2 regions of the Pseudomonas sp. 9_2_1 genome follow, and region 1 is predicted to be linked to the other one. Evidence: riboswitches for the same ligand, from Rfam matches in the RefSeq annotation. Region 1 holds a riboswitch; the other holds the start of a gene.
What was found. Region 1 has a riboswitch for thiamine pyrophosphate ahead of thiC (phosphomethylpyrimidine synthase ThiC). Riboswitches for the same ligand answer to the same signal wherever they lie in the genome.

Region 1 (5,546 bases):
GGAAAAGACTATGTATTGTGCGTACGTCTGAGTCGCGGCAAGGAAGTGGGCACAGGCACCCAGCACGTGCACTTCTGTATTGATGGGGTCGCGTACGATCGTTGGGAAATCGAGCGCGATGAATGGCAGCGATTCGTGCTGAGATTCAAGGCCAGCAAACAAATCCACACCGTCGAACTTCGCTATGAGTACGAAGCCTATTCAAGTGTCAGTGGTGGCAACTTTGTGCTGGACGACCTGAATCTGTATTGCACTGATGGCCCCGAGCAGGAGGTCGATCGGACGGATTTTGATACCGATGACTGGAACGGCTGGGAGCGAGAAACGAATGGGCTCAAGCTCACTCGCATTGCTCTGCCTGACAAACAATATGGGTTGGGCTTCGACGAGCCAAGCAATTTTTTGGGAGGGCTGATCAGGAAAAGCTATGCGTTGAAACCTGGCGCCAAGTACGAACTCCGTGCCAAGGCGCGGTTGGGTAAGCTCAAGGTAGCAACCGTTACTGTTCTTACACAGGGTGGTATAGAACAGGAGGTGAACTCGGTAAGTTGGCAGGCCTTGGCATGGCCTTTTATCGCATCCACTCCTTCCTGGTGGGATAGATTGCTCATGTGGGTGGGATTAACCCAGTCGGCTGTTAATCAGAAAATTGGGCTGTCCGGCAGGAACAAACCCACTTTCCGCGCAGCAGGGTTGTTAATTGATGATTTAAGTGTCTATGAGGTATTTGACGATACTACCGACTTTGTCGATAAGAATTACAATGGATGGCAGCTGAATCCTGAGACAACTGATCGGGTAGATCTAGTCCAGGAAAATGGCGAGGGTTATGTACTAAACTTTCCGACTCATCCAAATTTCACCCATCACGGAATCATTCTGTCAAAAATTTATCGTGGCCTTGCATCTGGCGTGAAGTTCGAGTTCACGATGCGCGTAAGATCAAACAACGCTATCAACGAGGCGCGTCTATCAGTGAGCAATGGCATGGAATTCATAATCGACGAAACATGGCTCAATCATCAAGACTGGCGCGAGTACCGGGGGATCTTCGAGGCGCGGGGAGAAGAGCTGCGCGTTGATATCAGCAATTCCAATCCCGCGAGCGTTGGCAATGACTACAGATTCTCTAAGTTACGTTGCGTTTCTATAGACAATTGATGCCATGACGGCACGGGCCTGTACGGCCCGTGCCCGCCCGGTCACGGCCTGCGTTCAAAATTCTTTGCCGCTGCCGCGGCCAGGTCCGGCGGCAAGAAGTCCTTGTCGGGGTTGTAGTCGGCCTTCAGGTACCGCCCCAGGTCCTGCAAGTCCTGCGGGCTCAGTGTGCCGGCCGCCTGCTTCAGGCTCAGGTTGTCGAGAATGTAGTCATAGCGGCTGTTGTTGTAATCCCTCACCGAGGTGTAAAGCTGGCGCTGTGCATCGAGCACGTCGACGATGTTGCGTGTACCCACCTGATAGCCGATTTCAGTGGCTTCCAGTGCGCTCTGGTTGGAAATGATCGACTGTTTGCGTGCCTGTACCTGCTCCACGTCGGTGTTCACCGCGCGGTGCAGGTTGCGGGTGTTTTCCACCACCTGGCGGCGCAGGCTCTCGCGCTGTTGCTCGCTCTGGCTCAGGCGCTGGTAGGCCTCGCGAACCTGGGAACTGGTCAGGCCACCGCTGTATATCGGGATATTCAACTGCAGGCCGACACTGGTCTGCTCGACATCGCCGCTGTAGCGCACCCCCAGCTGCGACGGGTTGGTGAAGCCGAGGCTGTCGTTGTCACCCTTCTGGTACTTGGCGACTGCGTCCAGGGTTGGCGCGTGGCCGGCCTTGCGCTGGCGCAGGGTCTCTTCGGCGGCAGAAACGGCGTAGTTGGTCGCCAGCAGGTTGAGGTTCTGGCGCCCGGCAGTTTCGACCCAGGCCTTGGCGTCGTTGGGCGTAGGCACCCGGATCGGCAAAGTATGCACCACGCCCTGGATCGACGAATACTCACGGTTGGTCAGGGTCACCAGTGCTTCGAAGGCATCCTGCACCTGGCGCTCGGCAATGATCCGGTTGGCGCGTGCCGTGTCGTAGCTGGCCTGCGATTGCAGCACATCGGTCTTGTCCGACAGGCCCACATCGAAACGCTCGTTCGACTGGTCCAGCTGGCGCTTGAAGGCCGCTTCTTCAGCCTTGGTCGCGGCCAGGTTGTCCTGGGCGCGGAGCACGGCGAAGTAGTTCTGCGCGGTCTGCAGGATCAGGTTCTGCTCGGTGGCCGACAGCTCCAGCGCCGCCTGTTCGTTGACGGCTTCGGCAGCCTGCAACTGGAACCAGCGATCGGCGCGGAAGATAGGCTGGGCCAGGGTAGCGCTCCAGGAATTGCCGCTGCGGTTGGAGGTGATCGACGGTTCGTCCAGCTTGGTGCGGGTGTTCATCATTTCGGCACCGGCCGACAGGTTGGGCAGCAAACCGGCGCGGGCCTGCGGCACCACTTCGCGGCGTGCGCCATAGTCGGCGCGGGCGGCGGCCAGGTCGGCGTTGTTGTCCACCGCCTCCTGGTAGACGCTGACCAGGTCGGTCTTCACCGTTTGGGGCACGTCCGCTGCCCAGGCCACTCCGTTGGACGCACAAGACACGGCTATCGCCAGTGAGAGTTTGCGCAGCATAGAGGCAATCCTTGTACGAAATTTAATTACTGAACTGTTGAGTATCGAGCGATGCGCCAGTGTAGTGCCATGCGCCCCCGGCAACAATCGCTCGGTACGCCTTTCATCATCCGCGCATTTACCCGCTTGGCTTTGCCGACCACTCCAGTCTAGACTGCGCGTGTTCTTGTCGGGGTGCCTTGAATCAAAGGCTGAGATCGCAGAGGTGCGGATCCCGTTGAACCTGATCAGGTTAGCGCCTGCGTAGGGAACAAGATTGCTCGCCTTCCCGGGGAGCCTCTTGTGCCAGGTCCGGGATTGTCACAGCTGCATGCAGCTTTCAGGCACCCCCATATCCGGCACTGCACCCGTCAAGGGCTGCGTCCGCGTCTTTCAGGTTCATCCCCGACATTCCACTGCTAGGAAGCCGTCTGGAGAGCCTGTGATGAGCAAACAAGAAAAAGCGATCAACCTCAGCGAATCGGCACAAGTCGATCAGCAATCCGTGCAACCGTTCCCGCGTTCGCGCAAGGTCTATGTCGAAGGCTCGCGCCCGGACATTCGCGTACCCATGCGCGAAATCAGCCTGGACGATACGCCGACCGATTTCGGTGGCGAGACCAACGCCCCGGTGCTGGTCTACGACACGTCCGGCCCGTACACCGACCCTGATGTGATCATCGACGTGCGCAAGGGCCTGGCCGACGTGCGTTCGGCCTGGATCGACGACCGCGGGGACACCGAGCGCCTAGGCGGCCTGAGCTCCGACTTTGGCCAGCAGCGCCTGAACGATGCCGACCTGGCCAAGCTACGCTTCGCCCATGTGCGCAACCCGCGCCGCGCGAAGGCCGGTGCCAACGTCTCGCAGATGCACTATGCCCGTCAGGGCATCATCACCGCCGAGATGGAATACGTGGCCATCCGTGAAAACATGAAGCTGCAGGAGGCCCGCGCCGCAGGCTTGCTGAACGATCAGCATGCCGGCCACAGCTTCGGTGCCAACATTGCGAAAGAAATCACCGCCGAATTCGTGCGTGAGGAAATCGCCCGTGGTCGGGCGATCATCCCGGCCAACATCAACCACCCGGAAGTGGAGCCGATGATCATCGGCCGCAACTTCCTGGTGAAGATCAACGGCAATATCGGCAACAGCGCCCTGGGCTCCTCGATCGAGGAAGAAGTGGCCAAGCTGACCTGGGGCATCCGCTGGGGTTCGGACACGGTCATGGACTTGTCCACCGGCAAGCATATCCATGAAACCCGCGAATGGATCATCCGCAACTCGCCGGTGCCGATCGGTACGGTGCCGATCTACCAGGCCCTGGAAAAAGTCAACGGTGTGGCCGAGGACCTGACCTGGGAGCTGTTCCGCGACACCCTGATCGAGCAGGCCGAGCAGGGCGTGGACTACTTCACCATCCACGCTGGTGTGTTGCTGCGCTATGTGCCGCTGACCGCCAAGCGCGTCACCGGCATCGTCAGCCGTGGTGGCTCGATCATGGCCAAGTGGTGCCTGGCGCACCACAAGGAAAACTTCCTGTACACCCACTTCGACGAAATCTGCGAAATCATGAAGGCCTACGACGTCAGCTTCTCGCTGGGCGACGGCCTGCGCCCTGGCTCGATTGCCGACGCCAACGACGCCGCACAGTTCGGCGAGCTGGAAACCCTCGGCGAGCTGACCAAGATCGCCTGGAAGCACGATGTGCAGTGCATGATCGAAGGCCCCGGCCACGTGCCGATGCAGCTGATCAAGGAGAACATGGACAAGCAGCTGGAGTGCTGCGACGAGGCGCCGTTCTACACCCTCGGCCCGCTGACCACCGACATCGCCCCGGGCTATGACCACATCACCTCGGGCATTGGTGCGGCGATGATCGGCTGGTTCGGTTGCGCCATGCTGTGCTACGTCACGCCCAAGGAGCACCTGGGCCTGCCGAACAAGGACGACGTCAAGACCGGCATCATCACCTACAAGATCGCTGCACATGCCGCCGACCTTGCCAAGGGCCACCCGGGCGCGCAGATTCGCGATAACGCCTTGTCCAAGGCGCGTTTCGAATTCCGTTGGGAAGACCAGTTCAACCTGGGCCTGGACCCGGACACTGCGCGTGCCTTCCACGACGAAACCTTGCCGAAGGAATCGGCCAAGGTCGCGCACTTCTGCTCGATGTGCGGGCCGAAGTTCTGCTCGATGAAGATCACCCAGGAAGTCCGTGAGTACGCCGCCAAGATCGAAGCCGTCGACGTCACGGCCGAGCAAGGCATGCGCGAGCAGGCCGAGCGGTTCCGCCAGACAGGCAGCCAGCTGTACCACAAAGTCTAAACCGCTGCGCTGCCCCTTGTAGGAGCGGCCTTGTGTCGCGATGGGCTGCGAAGCGGCCCCGGCAATTTCAGCTGTGAAGCTGAAAACCTGGGGCCGCTCTGCGGCCCTTTCGCGAGACAAGGCCGCTCCTACAGCGACCGCGTACATTCCAATACTTTGCCGAGTATCAACAAGCATGACCACGCCTAGCCAGTTTTCCCCCGACCACCCGGTCCCCACCCACCAGCGCATCTTCGGCGCCCGCGACCTGTTTTCGCTATGGTTCTCCCTGGGCATCGGCCTGATGGTGCTGCAGGTCGGCGCCATGCTGGCGCCGGGCCTTGGCCTCGCCGGCGCAGTGCTGGCCATCGCTCTGGGTACTGGTGTCGGCGTGCTGCTGCTGGGCGCCGCCGGCGTCATCGGCAGCGATACTGGCCTTTCTGCCATGGGCACCCTGAAACTCAGCCTGGGCGGCCATGGCGCGCGCCTGCCGGCGCTGCTCAACCTGCTGCAACTGGTGGGCTGGGGCGCGTTCGAGATCATTGTCATGCGCGATGCCGCCAGCCTGCTGGGTGCGCGCGCATTCGGCGCAGAAAGCGCCTGGAACAGCCCGATGCTCTGGACCC
Region 2 (5,546 bases), 2.5 Mb from region 1:
CGATGGGCCGCAGAGCGGCCCCAATTGCTTAACTGACTGGCATTCAGCTGTGCCCTGCCAACTTTAGAGCAACCGTTGCACCTGCGCCGGGGTGCGCCGCATCAGTACCTTGCCATGGCGCACCGACACCAGCGCATGCCCCTGGCTGCGCACCATCTCGTAATCGTCTGGGGCCGAGAGCAGCAACAGGTTCGCCGGCCGCCCGACCTCGATGCCGTAGCGCTCGCCCAGGTTCAGGGTGCGGGCGCTGTTGTCGGTAATCAGGTCCAGGCAGCGCTGCAGGTCGTCGTAGCCGAGCATGTGGCAGATATGCAGCCCGGCCTCGAGTATGCGCAGGATGTTGCCGTTGCCCAGCGGGTACCACGGGTCGACGATGGAGTCCTGACCAAAGCACACGTTCATGCCGGCACGATCGATCTCGGCCACGCGGGTGACACCGCGTCGTTTAGGGTAGTTGTCGAAGCGCCCTTGCAGGTGAATGCTCTCGGTCGGGCACGACACGAAGTTGATGCCCGACAGCTTGAGCAGGCGGAACAGCTTGTAGCAGTAGGCATTGTCATACGAGCCCATGGCCACGGTATGGCTGGCCGTTACCCTGCTGCCCATGTCGCGTACCCGGGCTTCTTCGGCCAGCACTTCGAGAAATCGCGATTGCGGGTCGTCGGTTTCGTCGCAGTGCACATCCACCAGGCAGCCGCTGCGCTCGGCCAGGTCCATCAGGAACTTCACCGACGACACGCCCTGGTCGCGGGTGTTTTCGAAATGCGGAATACCACCGACGACGTCGGCGCCAATCGCCACCGCTTCGGTCATCAGCGCCCGGCCGTTGGCATACGACTCGATACCCTCCTGCGGGAAGGCAACGATCTGCAGGTCGACAAGCTCGCGCACTTCGTCACGCACCTCGACCATGGCCTTGAGCGCGGTGAGCGCGGGGTCGGTTACATCGACATGCGTGCGCACATGCTGGATGCCGTGGTCCACGAGCATGCCGATGGTTTTTTTCGCGCGGGTCTTGATGTCATCGTGGGTGGTGATTGCCTTGCGCTCGGCCCAGCATTCGATGCCTTCGAACAGGGTGCCGCTCATGTTCCACCTTGGTTCGCCGGCAGTAAGCGTGGCGTCCAGGTGGATATGCGGTTCGATGAAAGGCGCCACCACCAGGTTTTGCCCAGCGTCCAGGTCATCGGCGGCGCGTGGTGTCACCGGCTCGGGCTGGGGCACGATGGCGGCGATGCGCTCGGCGTTCAGTTCGATGCGGAACAGGCCGGGTTTGCCGCGCAGTCGGGCGTTGAGGATGTTCATCGAGGATCTCCTTGGGCTTTGCATTGCTCACACATCATAGCGGTTCGAGCCCTTTGATTTGGGAGATTTGCATCAGGGCTGACAGGCGCTGAAAATCCTGGGGCAAACACCTCTCAGCCCCCAATCACCCCCCATCCAACCCCATCTGCCAGAAATCAGCCTCAAGGCTCGACGCCTGGCCAAAAATACCGACCAGTTCGCCAAACCGCTGCTCGGTCATGCTCCGCGCCGCCAGCTCATCCAGGTGCTTGCGCGCTGCCGCTGCCACGCCCTGATACCCGTCCCCGGCATACTCGCCAATCCACTCGCGGTACGGGTGGTTGCTCAAGTCGCCGATCTGCTCTGCCAGGGCCCGGCCGATCTCGGCATAACCGATCACGCACGGCGCCAGTGCCACGTGCAGCTCCAGCAAGTCGCCCGCTGCACCGCAGTCCAGCACATAACGGGTATAGGCCACGGTGGCCTGGTGCTCGGGTGCCGCCTCGATGTCGGCCTGGGTCAGCCCCCAGCGCGCGCACAGGCGCAAGTGCAGCTCGGTTTCATCCAGAATCGCCGCCAGCCCCGCCTGTGCCGCGCGGATGTCGGCCGGGCGGCGACTTTTGTAGGCAGCCAGGGCCCAGGCGCGGGCGAACTGGACAAGGAACAGGTAGTCCTGCACCAGGTACGTCCGAAACGCCGCCTCACTCAGCGTGCCCTCGCCCATCTGCCGCACGAAATCATGGTCGACATAGCTGTGCCACTGGGGCTCGGCAGCCGTCTTCAGGCGCTGGAAGATGTCCATGCTCATTTGACCTCCGGGTACACGGCGTCGAAGAAGGCCAGCTCCAGCGCCACGGTGCGCTGGTAGAAGTCACTCGCCAGTGCCGCCTCCTGCGGGCCGACGCGGTCCAGCTCGCTTTGCAGGAAGGCGACGAACGCCTGAAACGCCGGGTTGTCGTGCAAGGTGATCCACTCGGCATGGACGAAATTGGCCGGCATGGGTTTCGGCGCTTTCAGCGCCCAGTCCAGGTACAGGCCTTCGGCAACGTTGAGCACGGCCAGCGCCGCCGCGTAGGAGCGGGTCGCCGCCGCTTCGCGCATGATTGCCTTGAAGCCCGCCGTTGGCGCGCTATCGGCCGGCTCGCTGCGTTGTGCAGGGCTGACGTCGAGGGCCTCGAAGGCGCGCAGGAAGTAGGTGTTCTCGTCGCTGCTGATCATTCCGGCAAAACGCCCGAAGCGCAGGCGCGCCTCGAAGCTGTCGGTGCTGGCGATGGCCGCGCCCAGCAAGGCCAGGAAGCTGTCGAGGAAGCGGTGATCCTGCACCAGGTAGTCGACCATGATCGGGTCAGGCAGGCTGCCGTCGCACAATTGGGTCACGAAACGGTGGCCAACGGCCGCCGACCAGGTCGGCTCGCTCTGGCGGCGCAGGAACTGGCTGAAGCGTTCGGTCATGTTGCTGTCCTTGAAGGGGGTGACAGCGAGACCTTGGAAGTTGGCATGGACAGGCCCCGCAGTGAGGCCGGCAAAAAGGCAGGTTTTGAATCCCATCCCTTCGCCGGCATGATCCGGATCAGGTTCGAAGGGTCACCGCGCTGCAGAGCTCAGCGGTTTCTCAGCCCGTTGCCGGGCTCCCCTTGGTGGCGTTCAGGTATACCCCAGGGCGCCCCGGCTGTCACTCCCCCACTCCCCAAAACGTGGGCAACCGGTGCCCCGCTACTGGGGACTTATCCCCATTATTGACGCGCGGTTATTTAGCGCGCTTCAGGCGCCGCAAGGATTTGTTTAACAAAGCATTACAGAAATATCTGTTGGCACAACCATTGCTCAGGCCCTTGAACCAGGCAAAACGCCATTGATGGCTCCCAGCCATATAGCCGTGAGCGAGGCACAAGGCAATGAAAACACCTGCCATGATCCACCCTGCCAGGCATGCATTCCAGCTATCTACCGTCACAGCGCTGATGCTCAGCCTCGGGCTGATCACAGCAGTGGCCTCGCCGCTGGATGACAATAGCCAGCCACCACCGACCGATCCGTCCTATTACTCTGATCAGCCCGACGACCCCACGCCGGCTCTGCTAAACCTCAATACCTTGAAAGAAGCCAACGAGGGCTCGCTGGAACTCACTGATGGCGTGTATGGCGACCGTTCGACGGTGCGTATAGACAACGTGCTGCCTCCCGCGCTGCAAACCTCGGACCGGTACCCTACCAACGGCAAGCCCAGCCCGTTGTTCGGCGCCCAACCCTTCACCCAGCAACTGCTGCTGTTTGAAGAATTCGGGCCGGAAAAACTCGACCCGGCACTGCCTCCGCCCGACCTGACATTCCCGGTCCCCACGCTCGGCGCCGCCCCTGCACAGGACCCCAACGTGGTGGCCCGCAGCGGCCCCAGCGGCACCGCGCTGGAAGCATTCCTCAAGCAGCCAGGCCTGTACCCCTTCCCCACCCAGTACGCCAACGTGCTGGACCGCAACCCGTGGAAGGCGCAGATCGAAATGTTCCTCAACCGCCACCCGGTGGGTTCGCCGGCAGAAGGCCGGCCACCAGGAAAAGGCTGGTCGCACCAGCGCTGGAACGAGTTCTACCCGCAGGCGGCGTTCAAGACCGCCCAGGCCGGGGCGCGGATAAACCTGGGCCTGCGCGATCGCAAGCAGCTGCACAACTATGCTGCCGGTGAGTTCGCGCCGGGCGGGCTGTACTACCAGACGTCCGATATCCCGACCACGCTGGGTACCACCAAAGGCATCGATACCCGATTCCACCCCAACTTCCCACTGCAGAACCACAAGTCACTGTGGACGTTCGACGGCACCTTCCCGCCCAAGCTGCTGATGGTGCGCTACGGCCAGCCAATCCTGATGCGCCACTACAACGCCCTGCCGATCGACCCCTCGGCCAACGGGGGCTTTGGCCTGCATACCATTTCGACCCACGAGCACAACGGCCACTCACCGGCTGAAAGCGACGGCTTCGCCAACGCCTACTTCTTCCCCGGTCAGTACTACGACTACCGCTGGCCCGTGCAGCTGGCCGGCTACGACACCATCAACACGCGTGCCCAGGACCCGCGTGCGGCGTTCCCCTGCGCGCCAGGTGAAACGCTGTTCGTCAACGATGACTCGCCAGGCCTGAAAACCTGCCAGAACGGCAGCATCAAGATTCGTGGCGACTGGCGTGAAACCATGAGCACCCACTGGTTCCACGACCATATGATGGATTTCACGGCGCAGAACGTCTACAAGGGCAACGCCGTGATGATGAACTACTACAGCGCCCTGGACCGCGGCAACGAGGCGTTGCAGGATGGCGTCAACCTGCGCTTCCCCAGCGGCTCGGGCATGCCATGGGGGAACCGCGACTACGACGTGAACCTGGTGATCGCCGACAAGGCCTGGGATGCCAACGGCCAGCTGTGGTTCAACCCGTTCAACACCGATGGCTTCCTGGGTGACCAGATCCTGGTCAACTGGCAATACCAGCCCAAGCTCAAGGTGCGTGCGCGCAGCTACCGCTTCCGCATCCTCAACGGCTCGGTGTCGCGCTACTTCAAGTTTGCCGTGGTACGTGAAATTGCGGGCACCAGCGGTGAGTTCAAAGGCCCGTCCGGCTCCAACGTGTCGTATGCGCGAGTGCCGTTCCACATGATCGCCAACGACGGCAACATCATGGAACACGCCGTGCCGTTCGACGGCACCATGGACCTGAATGCCGACGGTAACCTGCAGGACAACAACGGTATATTGCCGCTGCAAGGCATCGCCGAACGCTACGACATCATCATCAACTTCGCCAAGAACGGCATCAAGGCCGGCGACAAGCTGTACTTCGTCAACCTTGAGGAGCACCGCACCGGCAAGGGCCCGGAAGGCACTATTTCGCTGGCCGATGTGCTGTCGGGAAAATACAAGGCAGTGATCAAGCAGACCAGCAACGGCCCGCAGTGGGACAACGGCGACCCTGCAGTCGGCAAGTTCCTGCAACTGCTGGTACAGCCGTACGCCGGTCAGGACCTGAGCATGGACCCGGTGGCCTACGAACCGGCCAAACCGGGCAAGGCTGAAGGCTTGAAAATGCTGCCGCTGCCAATCGACCGCAACTCGGCAACCGACCAGGCCAAGATCAAGGATGCCCGCCACCGCGAGTTCATCTTCGGCCGCTCGGACGGCACCGACACCACCCCGTGGACGATCAAGACCGACGGTGGTTTCGGCTACAGCATGGACCCACGCCGCATCAGTGCAGCACCGCAACTGGCCAAC

Region 2: linked by a shared signal. The riboswitch ahead of AC5O5I_RS14195 (TenA family protein) and the one ahead of thiC (phosphomethylpyrimidine synthase ThiC) in region 1 are both predicted to bind thiamine pyrophosphate.

Annotation. Positions count from the first base shown of each region.
Region 1 covers NZ_CM181239.1:5,616,677-5,622,222, reverse strand. Annotated here, with positions in the region: gene AC5O5I_RS25555 (carbohydrate binding domain-containing protein) at 1-1,161, shown strand, start outside; gene AC5O5I_RS25550 (TolC family outer membrane protein) at 1,203-2,636, opposite strand; TPP riboswitch at 2,797-2,903, shown strand; gene thiC (phosphomethylpyrimidine synthase ThiC) at 3,061-4,941, shown strand; gene cytX (putative hydroxymethylpyrimidine transporter CytX) at 5,117-5,546, shown strand, end outside.
Region 2 covers NZ_CM181239.1:3,153,572-3,159,117, forward strand. Annotated here, with positions in the region: gene codA (cytosine deaminase) at 64-1,305, opposite strand; gene tenA (thiaminase II) at 1,430-2,092, opposite strand; gene AC5O5I_RS14195 (TenA family protein) at 2,089-2,736, opposite strand; TPP riboswitch at 2,815-2,929, opposite strand; gene AC5O5I_RS14200 (Ig-like domain-containing protein) at 3,180-5,546, shown strand, end outside.